Regions from separate parts of the Paenibacillus sp. 2KB_20 genome, predicted to be linked through region 3. Evidence: riboswitches for the same ligand, from Rfam matches in the RefSeq annotation. Region 3 holds a riboswitch; each other region holds the start of a gene.

The links. A riboswitch is a leader RNA that binds a small molecule or an ion and turns the genes downstream of it on or off. The one in region 3 is predicted to bind ZMP and ZTP.
Region 1: it holds a riboswitch for ZMP and ZTP, as region 3 does, so the genes downstream of both, rpiB (ribose 5-phosphate isomerase B) here and purT (phosphoribosylglycinamide formyltransferase 2) in region 3, are expected to answer to the same signal.
Region 2: it holds a riboswitch for ZMP and ZTP, as region 3 does, so the genes downstream of both, AB4124_RS21835 (bifunctional 5,10-methylenetetrahydrofolate dehydrogenase/5,10-methenyltetrahydrofolate cyclohydrolase) here and purT (phosphoribosylglycinamide formyltransferase 2) in region 3, are expected to answer to the same signal.

The regions. Positions count from the first base shown of each region.
Region 1 is NZ_JBFRHH010000004.1:132,780-137,950, forward strand. It holds gene upp (uracil phosphoribosyltransferase) at 1-600, opposite strand, end outside; gene glyA (serine hydroxymethyltransferase) at 945-2,195, opposite strand; gene AB4124_RS12810 (TIGR01440 family protein) at 2,286-2,870, opposite strand; gene rpiB (ribose 5-phosphate isomerase B) at 2,955-3,419, opposite strand; ZMP/ZTP riboswitch at 3,534-3,615, opposite strand; gene AB4124_RS12820 (low molecular weight protein arginine phosphatase) at 3,706-4,293, opposite strand; gene AB4124_RS12825 (manganese efflux pump MntP family protein) at 4,348-4,911, opposite strand; gene AB4124_RS12830 (L-threonylcarbamoyladenylate synthase) at 4,993-5,171, opposite strand, start outside.
Region 2 is NZ_JBFRHH010000007.1:621,823-626,993, forward strand. It holds gene AB4124_RS21820 (hypothetical protein) at 1-170, shown strand, start outside; gene AB4124_RS21825 (GTP-binding protein) at 404-1,612, shown strand; gene AB4124_RS21830 (YolD-like family protein) at 2,088-2,339, shown strand; ZMP/ZTP riboswitch at 2,448-2,527, shown strand; gene AB4124_RS21835 (bifunctional 5,10-methylenetetrahydrofolate dehydrogenase/5,10-methenyltetrahydrofolate cyclohydrolase) at 2,593-3,441, shown strand; gene AB4124_RS21840 (LacI family DNA-binding transcriptional regulator) at 3,757-4,749, shown strand; gene AB4124_RS21845 (glycoside hydrolase family 32 protein) at 4,930-5,171, shown strand, end outside.
Region 3 is NZ_JBFRHH010000017.1:71,219-76,389, reverse strand. It holds gene AB4124_RS30130 (response regulator) at 1-365, opposite strand, end outside; gene AB4124_RS30125 (MATE family efflux transporter) at 565-1,923, opposite strand; gene purT (phosphoribosylglycinamide formyltransferase 2) at 2,245-3,405, opposite strand; ZMP/ZTP riboswitch at 3,486-3,566, opposite strand; gene AB4124_RS30115 (LysR family transcriptional regulator) at 3,630-4,505, opposite strand; gene dapA (4-hydroxy-tetrahydrodipicolinate synthase) at 4,617-5,171, shown strand, end outside.

The DNA.
Region 1 (5,171 bases), on a different contig from region 3:
ATCCCCAAGGCCCGGTACGATGTAGCCATGGTCGTTAAGGCCCTCATCGAGAGCAGCAACATAAATGTCCACATCCGGATGGGCATCATGGACAGCCTTCACACCTTCCGGTGCAGCCACGAGGTTCATCATCTTGATCTGGGTACAGCCGCGTTTCTTCAGCACGTCGATAGCAGCGATGGCGGATCCGCCTGTCGCGAGCATCGGATCAATGACGATCAATTCCCGTTCCGTAACGTCCGTTGGAAGCTTCGTATAATATTCAACAGGCTGAAGCGTTTCGGGGTCACGGAACAATCCGACATGCCCTACCTTTGCTGCAGGAAGCAGCTTGACAACTCCATCCAGCATGCCTAGACCGGCGCGCAGGATCGGAATCAAGCCGAGCATGCGGCCGGAAATGACTTTGCCTTGGGTTTCAGCTACCGGCGTCTGCACGGATATGGATTCAAGAGAAACCTCCCGCGTAATTTCATAAGCCATCAAAGTCGCGACTTCGTCTACCAATTCGCGAAAGTCTTTTGTGTTAGTCCGCATATCGCGGATAAATGTAAGTTTGTGTTGAATCAACGGGTGATCACAAATCACCAATTTTCCCATGTCTGGTCCCTCCGGTTTGAGTACAAATGTTATTTCAATATGGGCGTAAAATATTTGTGAGCTCCATAAATCCTGTCTATTATATCATTCCCTCTAGTCAATTGACACCTGCACGGGTCATGTTTTATTCCATGAGTTTTTGACCTTATAACTAAACCGGATCTCCTTCTGCCCTGAACCTAGGTTTTCCATTTTCGCCTATATTGATGCTAACCGCGAAGCTACCTGACTGGGAAAATGAGAGCATAGCAATCTGGCCAGAATGTTTATAGCTCCTAAAAGGACCCCACCTGCATCAGGCGGGGTCCTCTTATCATAGGCTTCTTCTGCGGAGGAGACTGTGATTAATATTTCATTTCAGCATAGAGAGGGTATTGATCTGTAAGCTCAGCCACCAAACGACCTGCGTTTTCAAGCGTTGCCTCGTCTTTCGGCTGCTTCAATGTCATGGCAATAATTTTCGCGATTTTCACCATCGCCTGCTCATCCATACCGCGGGAAGTAACCGCAGGGGTACCGATACGGATACCGCTCGTTACGAACGGGCTGGTTGGATCAAACGGGATGGCATTCTTGTTCACGGTAATCCCGATGGAGTCCAGAACTTTCTCCGCGTCTTTACCGGTGATGTCCAGATTGCGGGTATCCACCAGCATCAGGTGGTTATCGGTTCCGCCGGATACGATATTCAAGCCTTCCTCGATCAGAGTATCTGCCAGCACTTTCGCGTTCTTCACGACATTCTCTGCATACGTCTTGAAGGACGGATCCAATGCTTCGCCAAGCGCAACGGCCTTGGAAGCAATAACATGCATGAGCGGGCCGCCTTGGGAGCCGGGGAATACCGCTTTGTCGATCGCTTGCGCCCAAGCTTTTTTGCACAGAATCATACCGCCGCGAGGTCCGCGAAGCGTCTTATGCGTCGTTGTCGTTACAAAATGGGCATGCGGAACCGGATTCGGATGAAGACCTGCCGCAACAAGACCGGCAATATGAGCCATATCAACCATGAACAACGCGCCAACGTCGTTCGCGATGGCAGCAAGCCGTTCAAAATCAATGATGCGAGGATAGGCACTTGCGCCCGCTACGATCAGACGAGGGCGATGCTTGAATGCCGCTTTGCGAACTTCGTCGTAATCGATCAGGAACGTATCTTCTTGCACGCCGTAGGCAACAAAGTTGTACAGAAGTCCGGAAGCGTTAACCGGGCTTCCGTGAGTCAAATGGCCGCCATGAGCCAGGTTCATGCCGAGCACGGTATCTCCAGGCTTCAGGGCTGCCAAATATACCGCCATGTTCGCTTGGGCACCGGAGTGCGGCTGAACGTTGGCATGCTCGGCTCCGAACAGTTCTTTGGCGCGGTCACGGGCGATGTCTTCCACGATATCCACACGCTCACAGCCACCGTAATAGCGTTTGCCAGGGTAGCCTTCCGCATATTTATTCGTCAGCACCGTCCCCATTGCTTCCATAACCGCTTCGCTAACAATATTCTCAGAGGCAATCAGCTCAATGTTGCTGCGCTGACGCTTCAGCTCCAAATCCATCGCTTCCAATACAGCCGGGTCACTCTTCCGCAAATGTTCCATCATGTTCATATCCTCCCATAATCAATCGTTATTTTTTCTTGCAAAGTCAATACTACAAGTTGTCATAATTAAAAAAGCGAGTTCTCATTTGAATCAATCGCATAGTGTGGAATCATCCCTCTGCTCGAGCCGATACACCGCACGTTCTCCGCCAATCAGCTTCGGACGGGTATAAGCCGCGGTTACGCGCGCCTCGCCGATATAACGCTCGGTATGTCTGAACGGAACCGCCACTCGCCGCAAATGCATGCCGATCAGCGTCTCGCCGATATCAACTCCGGCATGTGCTTCAATCGATTCCGCAAGACAAGGCTCCTTCATGCTGCGGTAAGCCGCGGAGGCCATCGACCCTCCCGCTCCCGGAATGGGAACAGCCGCCACTTCCGTCAAGCCCAGCCGCTCGAGCAGCTCGCGTTCCATGACAAGCGCACGGTTCAGATGCTCACAGCATTGATAAGCCACCGCGAAACCGAATTCCGCTTGAACCTCGGCAATGCCCTGAAGGAGCTGCTGCGCCGTTTCAAGAGCGCCGCCTGTGCCGATCCGGCGTCCGACCACTTCACTGGTGCTGGCTCCGATGACCAGCACTTTACCGGGTCCTAACACGGCCGCTTCGGCCAGTTCGCGGACCATACGCGCTGTCTGTTCGTTCAAGGAAACCTTGGAGATATCCGTCATGTCACAGTCCTCCCGATGATTTTTTTCACAGAAGATGCTTCATTCCCATATCACGATAGCCGCAGCCGTAAATTACGCGTTCACTTATCGCGACTCATTCTTCAGGTAACGCTCCTCGATGGCCTTGATCTTGTTCACACGGCCGATATGGCGCTCGCCATGACTGAAATCCGTTGTCAGCCATGCGCTGACGATTTCAGCAGCAAGTCCGGGACCGACGACACGCTCACCCAGCGCAATCACGTTGCTGTCGTTATGCTCTCTCGTTGCTTTGGCCGAGAACACATCATGTGTCAACGCGCAGCGAATGCCCGGCACCTTGTTGGCCGCAATGCTCATGCCGATCCCCGTACCGCAGATCAGAATGCCGCGATCCGCTTCACCCGAGACTACCTTCTCGCACACAGGAAGGGCATAATCGGGATAATCCACGGAATCGGAACAGCCGCAGCCCAGATCCTCCACCTCGTGTCCAAGACCCCGAATGACTTCCACGATCTCCTCTTTCAGACGAATGCCGGCATGATCCGTACCCAATGCAATTTTCATCTATGAAAAACCCCCTCGTATGTTCGCTTTTGCGCTTTAGCTTGTTTCATTATAACCCAAATCGGGCGCAAAAGACGAAAAAAGAGCAGTCGGCGCACGTATTGTGCTCCAATTGCTCTTTGCCCAGGCGACCGGCCGTATATTCCGATGCTCCATCGTGGTTTCATCCACTTCGTCGCCAGTTACACCGGATCATTGTTTTTCAACTTCATCTTAAAGCAATACCATGTGAAAGGCAAGTGGCTTTTTAGCCCAATGGTAGGCTTCATATTGTTCAAAGCAAGGCTTAGTTATGCCGATCCGTCTCCAGCTTGTCCAAGAGACGGAACAACGCCGTCCGAATCTCTGCAGCCGTCGCTTCATATTCCTCCCGCGAGCCTCCAAAAGGATCGGAGATATCGAAGCTCGGAATGCGCTGGCGCAGCTCGATCAGACGCTCCCGGTCACGGTCGCTGACGTCGCGGCCCAGCGATCTGGCCAGCTCAAGCGCCGCATACAGACTATCCTGCTCTCGCAGATCATCCAGCACCTGTCGGTCATCCTCAACAAACTCTTTCAGCGTATGCATCTTGTCTGCGGCGTGCGGGAACTGCCTTATAGCATACTGCTTATGCGACTGGGTCAACGTCAGGATCAAGTCTGACCACTCCACCAGATTCGCAGTCAATGGTTTGGACACCAAGCGTTCTTGGATATCCTGGTCTCGTAGTATGGACTCCGCATGATGGGACACCGGCATTCCATCCACGGCCGAGACACCGGCGGACTTCGTTTCCAGCGGGATGCCCCGTTGTTTGGCAAGCTTGCGCAGCATGCCTTCAGCCATTGGACTGCGGCAGGTATTTCCCGTGCAGACAAACAGTATATTTTTCACGGTCCCGTTCCTCCCGTTAGTAGGTTCTTTGGGGTTATTGTAACAAATATAACGTCAAAAGATAAACATGACACCAAATATAACCAAAATGAGCCCACCCAGCATTTCACCGTACTCCCCCAGTTTATTGCTTACCTGACGGCCAAGCAGCAAACCGAGAATGGACAGCAAACCGCCCACGATCCCGAAGGAGATCACGATCAACAGTACATCATCCACAAACATCCCGAGTGAAACGCCTACCGAGAAGGAATCGATGCTGACGCTAAGCGAAAACAGCAGCATGCCTAAAAATGCGGTAGGATGTATTCGCTGTCCTTCTCCGCCCCGCCAGGCGTTATACATCATATGCCCGCCGAGAAGAAGCAGCAGTCCGCCGGCCGCAAGCCCTGTGACGTGACCCAGTAACATGCCTACATAGCGGCCGGCAAATAAGCCCAGCAGCGGCATCAACATATGAAACAACGCGATCATGAAACTGATGCCCAGCATATGGCCTAAGCGCATACCGCTTCTCATTCCGACTCCGATTCCAAGCGAAAATGCGTCTAGCCCGAGTGCAACCGCCATCAGCAGAATCGCCGCAAGCTGTCCCGATTGGACAGACGCCTCCAGCATGCCCATTCCCCCAAGTCCCATGGTCTTGTACACCATATGCGGACAAGGGGTAAATGATGCCAAAAGCGTTCATTCAGCAGCTCAATTCACATCGATGATGTGGTGTCCCGCGGCCTTCAACAGCCGGTTCATGACGGCTGCCCCGAGGCCTTGCTCCGGGCACGCTTCGGCCAGAATGAAGGTCGCGCCTTCGTCATCGAATCGGCGCAGGCCGGCGTACAGCCGGCGGGCCGCTTCCTCCGGCGCGGCCAGGCTGCCGA
Region 2 (5,171 bases), on a different contig from region 3:
ATGATGGATCATATGATGGCCTGATGGAGAACTATATGGATGAAAATGGGGGTGATGCTCATGACCGTGACCATGACCATGATGATGATGATAAGGCTGAGGTTCTCTTTGTTGAGTTTCTTGAAGGTTATAGTTTTGTTGATTCATCGAATTTCTCCTTTTCGTCTTGAGATAATTCATATTATGTATACAAACGATTAGTGACACTTGACCATAAGAAAATGGGCTACCAAGATAAGTTAAATGGTGAGGAAATAAACCTCCGGTACCTAAGTGCCGGAGGTTTATTTTGCTGGCCGGATCATTTTCTGCACGGAAGGATTGACAATTCGCTGAAGGAGATATAATATCATACCGTATAAATCGTAATTATTACGATTAAGGAATGGAGGAAGTTCAGTAGATGAATAACAACAATAAGATTCCAGTTACAGTACTCAGCGGTTACCTCGGATCAGGCAAAACGACCGTGCTGAATCATGTGCTTCATAATCGTGATGGATTGAAGGTTGCGGTCATTGTGAACGACATGAGCGAAGTGAATATTGACGCGGATTTGGTTCGAGGGGAAGGGAGCCTGTCCCGAACGGATGAGAAGCTGGTCGAAATGTCCAATGGCTGCATCTGCTGCACCCTCCGGGAAGATTTGGTGCAGGAAGTTCAGAAGCTGGCACAAGAAAACCGTTTTGACTATATCCTGATTGAATCGACGGGGATTAGCGAGCCCGTGCCTGTTGCGCAGACCTTTGTTTATCCAGATGAGGTATCCGGTGTACAGCTGTCCGACCTAGCCCGGCTGGATTGCATGGTGACGGTTGTAGACGCGAACCGATTCTGGAAAGACTTCTCTTCGGGCCAAAGCCTGCTCGATCGGAAGGAAGCGCTTGGCGAAGAGGATACACGGGAAGTCGTGGATCTGTTGATCGACCAGGTTGAGACGTGTGATGTGCTGCTGTTGAACAAATGTGATCTGGTAAGCGATGACGAATTGGCCAAGGTGGAAGGCATACTTCATAAGCTTCAGCCAAGCGCCAAAATCATACGTACCGTGAAAGGACAAGTCGCTCCTGCAGAAATTCTGAATACCGGTTTATTCGATTTTGAGAAAGCCAGTCAGTCCCCCGGCTGGATTCAGGAGCTTCAGAAGGAAGAGCATGTACCGGAAACGGATGAATACGGCATCAGCTCTTTTGTTTATCGGAGAAGAAGACCGTTTCATCCGGAACGGCTGGCAGCATTCATGAGTTATTGGCCGGAAGAGGTCGTACGCGCGAAAGGGATCGCTTGGCTGGCAGTGCTTGAGGATGTTGCGGCAAGTCTAAGTCAAGCGGGTCCTTCGATTCAGTTCGGGCCAGCTGGATATTGGGTGGCTGCTTTAACCGAACAGGAACAGCAGGAGCTGATTCTGAGTGAGCCGGATGTGCAGCGAAAATGGGATGCCGTCTGGGGGGATCGGATGACCGAGCTCGTGATGATCGGGATTGGGATGGAACAGTCACTAATCGAGCAGGAGCTGGACGATTGTCTGTTGACCGATCAGGAAATGCAGCTGGATTGGTCGACGTTTAACAATCCGCTGCCATGGATGGCCATCGAAGAGCTATCACTGTAAGGTTATATTTTTTTGATTAAAATTAATCGTAATAATTACGAATGGATAAAGAGCCACTTGAGGGCTTTACAGGTTTTCTAGAATATAATCCCCTTTGCGTAGACAGTGCTGAAGAAGAGCGCTACAGTTTACTTAAGGGGATTTTTGTCATGGAAAAGTTCAAAAGAAGAATACGAAAGAAGCAGGGGAATATGCAGAAATTCATCATTTAAAAACTCAATTGCAGGAAAAGTTATTACCCTGTTTAGAAAGCGCCCTTCAGAAGGACCGGGTTTTAAAAAATCATTTAATGATGTGGTCAATCTATTTATCTGTCCAGAACTTATACCTATCAAGTCCAGAGCACCTGTTTTGTATTTGTTGTATAATAGGAAGAATAGGAAGAAGATTCCCAATTCATGTTTCGATGATAGCTTTAACGTATTTCAGAATGTAATGCTGACGCATGAGCAACATCAATCAGGAGGACAAGGTAATGGCAAAAGCAAAGGTTCCAAAGAGACCCACTAGAGATGAGTTTGTACTGGAAGAACTCGGAAATCAGCTTACCGAAGCTTACCAGGAGGAATCGGTTATCGTGCTGACGGTCTGGGGAAGGGAAGAGGCGGTCCGCGGGCAAATCGATCAAATGGACTCCCGAACAGGGAAGGTACATATGAAACAGAATGGCGTTATTACGAAGGTTCCTTTTATGGACATTATGGAAGTGAATTATCCGAGAGACTAATCAGAATCATGTGTGCTTCCCGCAAATGAATCAAAGAGATTGTGATTTAAAGCGGTCGGCTTCATACCCGGTAGCGCGATGTCCAAAGTCGTGGTATATTAAAAAAAGTTATCTATGTGTTACTGGCGTAGCTTGGGGTACCAAGAGGGAGCACATAGGATCATATGCCGTACGCCTGGGCAAGAGGTAAGGAGACGATCAGTCGCCTTGCCTCTTTATGTTTTTTAATACAATGGCGAAGGAGCGGATTAGTATGAGTAAGGAACCCGTAATTTTAGATGGAAAAAAGGTATCCGACGATATCAAGGCCAAGCTGGCTGTAAAGGTACAGGAATTGAAGTTGCAGGGGGTAACGCCTTGTCTGGCAACGATTCTGGTTGGCGATGATCCTGCTTCGGCGACCTATGTGCGGATGAAGGGAAGTGCTTGCGAGCGGCTTGGCATCATATCCAAAAAAGTGGTACTGGAGACATCGACAACGACCGAGGAGCTGATTGCCGCGATCCAAGAGCTGAACGAGGATCCGAATGTCCACGGTATTCTGCTGCAGCATCCGGTACCGCATCATATCGATGAACGGGCAGCCTTTGATGCCATTGACATTAAAAAAGACGTGGATGGAGTAACCACGCTCGGTTTCTCGCAGAATGCGTTTGGTTTTGCCGATTATCCGTCTTGTACGCCTGCTGCGATTATTGCGATTATGGATTATTATGATCTGCCGATCGAAGGGAAGCATGCCGTGGTGGTCGGACGCAGTCCGATTCTGGGTAAGCCGGTATCGATGATGCTGCTTAATCGCAATGCTACCGTTACGATCTGCCACTCGAGAACGAAGAACCTTGGGGAGATTGTGTCCCAGGGAGATATCGTGGTTGCGGCCGTAGGCAAGCCTAATTTCATTCAAGGGGACTGGATCAAGCCGGGAGCCGTCGTATTGGATGCCGGCTATAATCCAGGCAATATCGGCGACTGCGATTATGAAGCCTGCGCGAAGGTGGCATCCGCGATTACACCGGTACCTGCCGGTGTAGGCCCCGTTACGATTGCTACATTGCTGAAGCATACCGTTGAATCGGCTGAGCGAACCGTGCAAGGTTAACAGTAACCATGTAAAAACGGGATAAGGCACGGTCCATTTGCGCGTCCCGAAAGGGGATTTGCATGGAGAATCCCCCTTTGAATCGCTTCGTTCCTCGCTAGAGTCTGGAACGCAGAAAAGTATTGCCCATCAAATGCTCGGGGTGGAGTCTGCATTTCACGGATCCCTGGACGTCATGGTATAGTTAGGAAAAAGCAAAATCGAAGGGGAGAGATTCATGCACAAACAACTCATTTCCAGTTGTGTGGCGGAGCAAGGAGCTGTGGAGGATAATCTGTTCGTTGCAGCGCCGCAAGCGGCTCCCGGGAGCACCGAATGAAGAACACGATTGCAGATATTGCCAAAAAAGCCGGAGTTGCCAAAAGCACGGTCTCCCGTTTCTTAAACGGAGGTTCTGTCAGTAATGCAACACGCCGTAAGATAGAGCTGGTCATTCAGGAAACCGGTTATATTCCGAATTCGTTTGCACAGAGCTTGAAAGCGAAAAAAACCAGCATGATCGGCACCATTGTGCCGCGTCTGGATTCATTCTCAGCATCGCAGACCGTTGCCGGCATGGATGAAGAATTAAGGAAACACGGTTATCAGCTTCTCATTATTAATGCGAGCCAGGACTTATCCAGGGAGATTGAAGCGCTGTATGATCTCGCCAGACAAAAAATATCTGGCATTATTTTATTCGCCACTCAGGTGACGGAAACGCATCTTGCAGCGATTAAAGAGATCGGCATCCCCGTCATCCTGCTCGGACAACAGCATAAGGATGTCCACAGCATGATATATAACGACTATGCCGCAGGTTATGACATGGGCCGATATGTGCTGTCCATGGGACACCGTCATATATCTTATATCGGCGTGACGGAAAAAGACGTTGCTGTCGGAGTTCAGCGGAAGGAAGGGTTTCTGAAGGCGTTAAGCGAGTATGACGAGGTGGAGGCGGTTCTCTATGAGAGTGGGTTTAAGATGTCGGATGGTGTAAAGACCGCATTGTCCATTTTTGAGTTGAACCGAACGCTGCCAACTGCAATGGTCTGCGCTACCGACAACATCGCGTTAGGCGTTATGAAAGCGGCTCATATGAAGGGCATCCAGATCCCCAACGAACTCTCCGTTACCGGATTTGGCGGATACGACGTTACCGAGGTAATTCATCCCGGATTGACAACGGTTAAATATGGATATTCCCAAGCGGGCCACCTCGCCGCTCAGCATATCATAAAGCTGGTCAACGACGAGCCTGTGGATTTCCTGACGGTCATGAATTGCGATATGATTCATCGGGAAAGCGTTGACAATCTAAAATAGGTATTTTATACTGAAAAAAAGGAACCGGTTCCAATACTACTTTTGCTTGGTATTGGAGCTGAGTTCATTATTTTTAACCCTGATTGGAACCGGTTCCGTTATAAATGGGTTAGGCTGATGTTCACGCATAGCATGATCCGTTTGTTTTTTTGAGAAAGCCTATATACAAGGAGAAGAGACATGGACAGAGAACGGAGATACCGACGCCTGGATCAGGCCTCTCCTGAAGAGATTGCCTCCTTGAAGGAGCAAGCAAAACGAAGCGAATGGAGGCAGAGGTTTCACGTACAGCCCATGATGGGCTTGCTGAATGACCCCAACGGATTTTCTTATTATAACGGGAAATACCACTTGTTTTATCAATGGTTTCCTCTGGGCACGTTTCACGGCCTGAAATACTGGTACCATACCTCCTCCACGGA
Region 3 (5,171 bases):
TTGTCTTTGATCTTCCCCAATAGCTCCGTGAAGCTTTCGGCAGAGAATGGCTTCAGCAAATACTCGTCCACGCTAAGCGTAATCGCTTGACGGGCATAATCAAATTCATCGTATCCGGTTAAGATCACGATTTTGCACAGCGGCTGAAACTCTCTGAGCCACGAGGCCAACTGGAGCCCATCCTGAAACGGCATACTGATATCGGTAATGACGACATCCGGCTCCAATCGCTCCGCAAGCTCCATGGCCTCTCTCCCGTTCTCCGCCGTTCCCTCGATCGTAAATCCGCAGGCTCCCCACTGGATTTCCTGCACGAGTCCCTCCCTAACATCGGCTTCATCGTCCACTAACAGCACTTTATACAAGGCAACCTCTCCTGTTCTAATCTGTCAAATTAGTTAAAAGAATCTAATGTGATCTTACCCCGGCGCATCCAAATTTGGAATGCATCTTTTTTCAAGCTTGATGAAGCAAAAAAAAGAACGAATGCATGGCTCTTGAACAACAGAATGATTTCTGTTCATTAAGTCATGATTCGTTCTGATTTCAATTGTGTAAAAATCCTTACGCCTGAACAGGTACGGAGACGGGTTTAGCAGGCGCGCTTAATCTTTTAATGCTCAGGTAATAGGCAATGCCGAGCGGAATGACGGCTCCGAGCCAAGCCAGCGGATTTGCCAGGCTTGCGCCGAGGAACCCGATCTGCGCGGTCAGGAAGATGGCTGCCAATACCCGCATAATCAGTTCCATAATGCCGGCTACGGTTGGGATAAAGCTCTGCCCCAGTCCCTGCAGCGTGAAGCGGTAGATGAACAACAGCGACAGCAGCAAATAGGTGCTGCCGTTCGATAAGAAATACAGCCTGCTAAGGGACAGCAATTCTTCCTCTCCTTGACCGACAAAGAGGCTGACGGCTGCAGGACCCGCAAATATAACCAGCAAGCCCACGGCGAGGCTGAAGGATCCCGAGACCCATATGCATTGTTTAACTCCAAGCTTGATTCGGTTTATGCGATTCGCTCCGAAGTTCTGGGCAGCAAAAGTCGCCATCGTAATGCCAAAGGAACTCATGGGTTGCGTAGCAAGCATGTCAATCTTCTGAGCTGCCGTATAGGCGGCTACGGCCGTTGCCCCAAGACCGTTAAGCGTAATCTGTAGAATGATGGCTCCGATCGCTATGATGGAGGCTTGGAAGCCCATCGGGAAACCGACCCACATATGCTTGCGTATAAATGTCCAATCGATGGACCAATCGGCATTCTTGAACTGCAGAAGCGGAACCTTTTTGTGAATGTATAATAAGCAGAGCAGGCAGGAGAACAGCTGCGATACCACCGTGGCAAGGCCTGCTCCGGCTACGCCCATCTTGAATATAAGAATAAACAACAGATCGAGTACGATGTTCAGAATGCTTGCGACCACCAAGAAGAGAAGCGGCGTCCGGCTGTCCCCAAGTGCTCTGAGCAGGTTAGCCAGCAAGTTGAACAGAACGGCTGCGCCAACACCCCAGTTAATGACGATTAAATACGAATAAGCATCATCCAAGATTTCTGCCGGCGTGTTCATCATGACGAGAACAGGCCTCGTGAATATAACACTCACAATGGTAAGGAAAACCGTGAATATAAGACTAATCCATATACTTGTTCCCACGCTTTTTCGAACGCCCGCGATATCCTTAGCGCCAAAGCGCTGCGCCGTTATGATGGACAAACCTGCCGTCAAGCCTTGGGCAAAGCCAATAACAAAAAACAATATACTGCCTGTCGAGCCCACAGCCGCAAGTGCGTTCACACCAATAGTACGACCCACGATCAGGGTATCCGCCATATTATAAAATTGTTGAAAAATATTTCCGATCAAAAGCGGGATCGTAAACATGATAATCAGCTTGATCGGACTTCCTTGCGTCATGTCTCTCATGTAGATTCTCCTATGCCGTCTTATACGTTCCTCTTTATATTTATTTGATATTATGACGTTACAAGCCTTGCCTATATAGCATCGCCTTGAAAACATTATAATGGGTGAGGGTCGTTTGTATTCTTGTGTATCTTATCATGAAAGAACATAAATTACTGCATATTTATCATCAAAACTAAAACAAGAACAGGTTATCAGCATTTGAACCGTTCGTAGCCGATTTTGATCCATGATCTTTCCATAACAGAAGAGGCCAACCGGTTATTCCGGTTGACCTTTTCAACATAATATAATGAGCTATATCAATGGAATCCCGATGATTTATGCTTCTTCAACAGCAAGCTTATCCAAAGCCAGCTTCGCACGCGAACGGGCTTCCTCCACTGTGCCGGCGGTTGACAACGCAACTGCGATCCGTCTTCCGATCTTGGTCACCGGTTTCCCAAAAATGCGCAGCTGCGTATTCGGAACAGCCAGTGCTTGCTCGGCGCCGGTAACTGTATAATTCTCCAGCTCTCTCGCCGCTTTTAGCGGACGGCTGGCTCCCGGCGTTATCAATTCGATCTCCGGGATCGGAAACCCAAGAATGGCACGGACGTGAAGCGCGAATTCAGATAAATTTTGCGTGACCAGTGTAACCAACCCGGTATCATGCGGTCGCGGAGACACCTCGCTAAAATACACTTTATCCTCAGTCAGGAACAATTCAACCCCAAACAATCCATAACCGCCAAGCTCATCGGTAATCTTCCTTGCAATATATTTAGCTTCCTCGATTTGCTCTTCCGACATATTGTGTGGCTGCCAGGATTCGATATAGTCCCCGCTCTCCTGAATATGTCCGATTGGCGCACAGAAGCTTGTTCCATTGACGGAACGAACGGTCAGAAGCGTGATCTCCGACTGGAATATAATGAATTCCTCAATGATCACTCTTCCGTTCTGCACACGGCCGCCCTCCATGGCGATGTTCCAGCAGGACTCGATATCTCCTTCGCAGCGGCATACGCTCTGGCCTTTACCTGAGGAGCTCATCAGAGGTTTAATTACACATGGAAACCCCATGTCCAGAACAGCCTGTTTAAACTCCTCATAAGTATCGGCAAATCGATAGCCCGCAGTAGGCAGCCCTAACTCCTCTGAAGCTAACCGGCGAATCCCTTCTCGGTCCATCGTAAGCTTTGCAGCTCTGGCAGTAGGAATGACCCGGTACCCCTCTTCCTCCAGCTTAACCAGTTCCGAGGTAGCCAGCGCCTCGATCTCAGGTACGATCAGGTCCGGCTTCTCCTGCTCAATGATTGCGCGCAGTTTCTCCCCATCCAACATATCGATGACATGGCTATGATCGGCAACATGCATGGCAGGAGCGTCGGCATAACGATCGACGGCTATGGTTTCCACACCCAGTCTCTGTGCCTCAATCACGACTTCTTTTCCCAGTTCTCCCGAACCTAGCAGCAGTATTTTTTTCGTTTTTAACATCGTTGTTTTATCCCCTTTTCGTAGTTTCAGAGACTTATAGAATCAGAAATAATAAAGAGGTAAGGGAAATAAGCTTCCCTTACCTCTGCCCAGGCGTACGGCCGTCGTCATCTATGTGCTCCCTCATGGTCCCCCATGCTGCGCCAGTCACACATAAACCTATACATTGTTATTTAAATCATACTGAATCTTCCCGTTAATTGCAATATCACCATTAGGCGACATTAGGATTTAGACTTCAGCATATCGATCGCATCCTTCAGCGATTGAGAAAACCACTTCTTGGGGTGAATAACCAACTGAATGTCCAGTCGAATGTCGGAATGCGCAAAGGGAAGAATCGCAAGCTCACCACGTTTGATTTCCTCCTCTGCTACCATTTTCGGCAATAATGAGATGCCCGTACCGGACATCACATATCTCTTGATTGCCTCCGGATTGCCCAATTCCAGGCCTATTCGCATTGGAACTCCGCTAGCACGCAGCACCTTTTCCAACATCATGCGGTAATTACAACTATCCTCGGGCATAATCCATTCGGCATCAGCCAGGTGTTCCAGCTCTATGACAGGTTTAACAAGAAGCGGATGATTCGGATGGGCAATCAGCAGAAGGGGCTCTTCCCGAATGGCGATCCAATTCAAGGAGGAATCCTCTGGTTTTCTATCCAAAATAAGACCGAGATCATACTCGCCCTCTCTCACCTTACTGATAATGCTATCTTCACGATCCGGTTGTATGCGGATGACAAGATCTTCATGCCTTTGTTTCAGCTGGTGAATGACGGACGGAAGAAAATAAGCTGCCAGCGAGTCTATCGTTCCGATCGATAAGGTGCCTCCACCTTGCTTGGTCAGCTTTTCCTTCGACTGCTGAAACAGATCCAGCATTTGAACGGCATACTTAAACAGCTCCTCACCGGACTTCGTCAGGCGCAAGCCTCTGCCATACCGCTCAAACAGCTTGACGCCATATTCCTTCTCCAGCTTCTGAATCTGGGTGGTTACGCTGGATTGAGCATAACCCAACTCATTCGCGGCTTTCGTAAAACTCTGGCGAATCGCAACCTCCCTGAAGGTTTGCAGGTAGATGAGTTCCATCGCTATCTCCTTATCAATAATATTGATAGTAATTATCTATTATTATAGATAACTCCGATCTTAATTCCCATGTTAAAGTATAGCCATCACACATGAATTGGAGGAAAGGTTATGTTGAGTCAGCAAGAACTGCATGGCATTTTTGTTCCTGTGATCACTCCCTTTTTACAGGATTACGAACTGGATCTTCCTTCTTATCGTCATTATTTGAAGAGTTTGTTATCCTACGATATTCAGGGATTGGTCATCAACGGAACGACCGGTGAAGCGCCGACCGTAGCTTGGGAGGAAGTCGTGCAGGTTGTGGAGGAAACGCGGGGGAGTCTGGGCGGACGGCTATTGCCGCTCATCATTGGTACCGGTACGAACGATACGGTATCCAGCATAAAGCGAACGGAACTGGCAGGCCATATCGGTGCTGATGCGGTATTGGTCGTCACGCCGTATTACAGTCGCCCTTCGATCGATGGCATTCTGCAGCATTTCCGAAGGGTGGCCGAGGTTGGGATCCCGGTAATTCTGTACGAAGTTCCATCGCGTACTGGAATCCGGTTACCGGTTGATGTCATAAGAAGAATCATGGAGATCCCCGGCGTGATCGGGATGAAAGACAGCACTGAGAGTACGGAGCTCATGAGAAGCTTATCCCATTATGATACGAAGCCC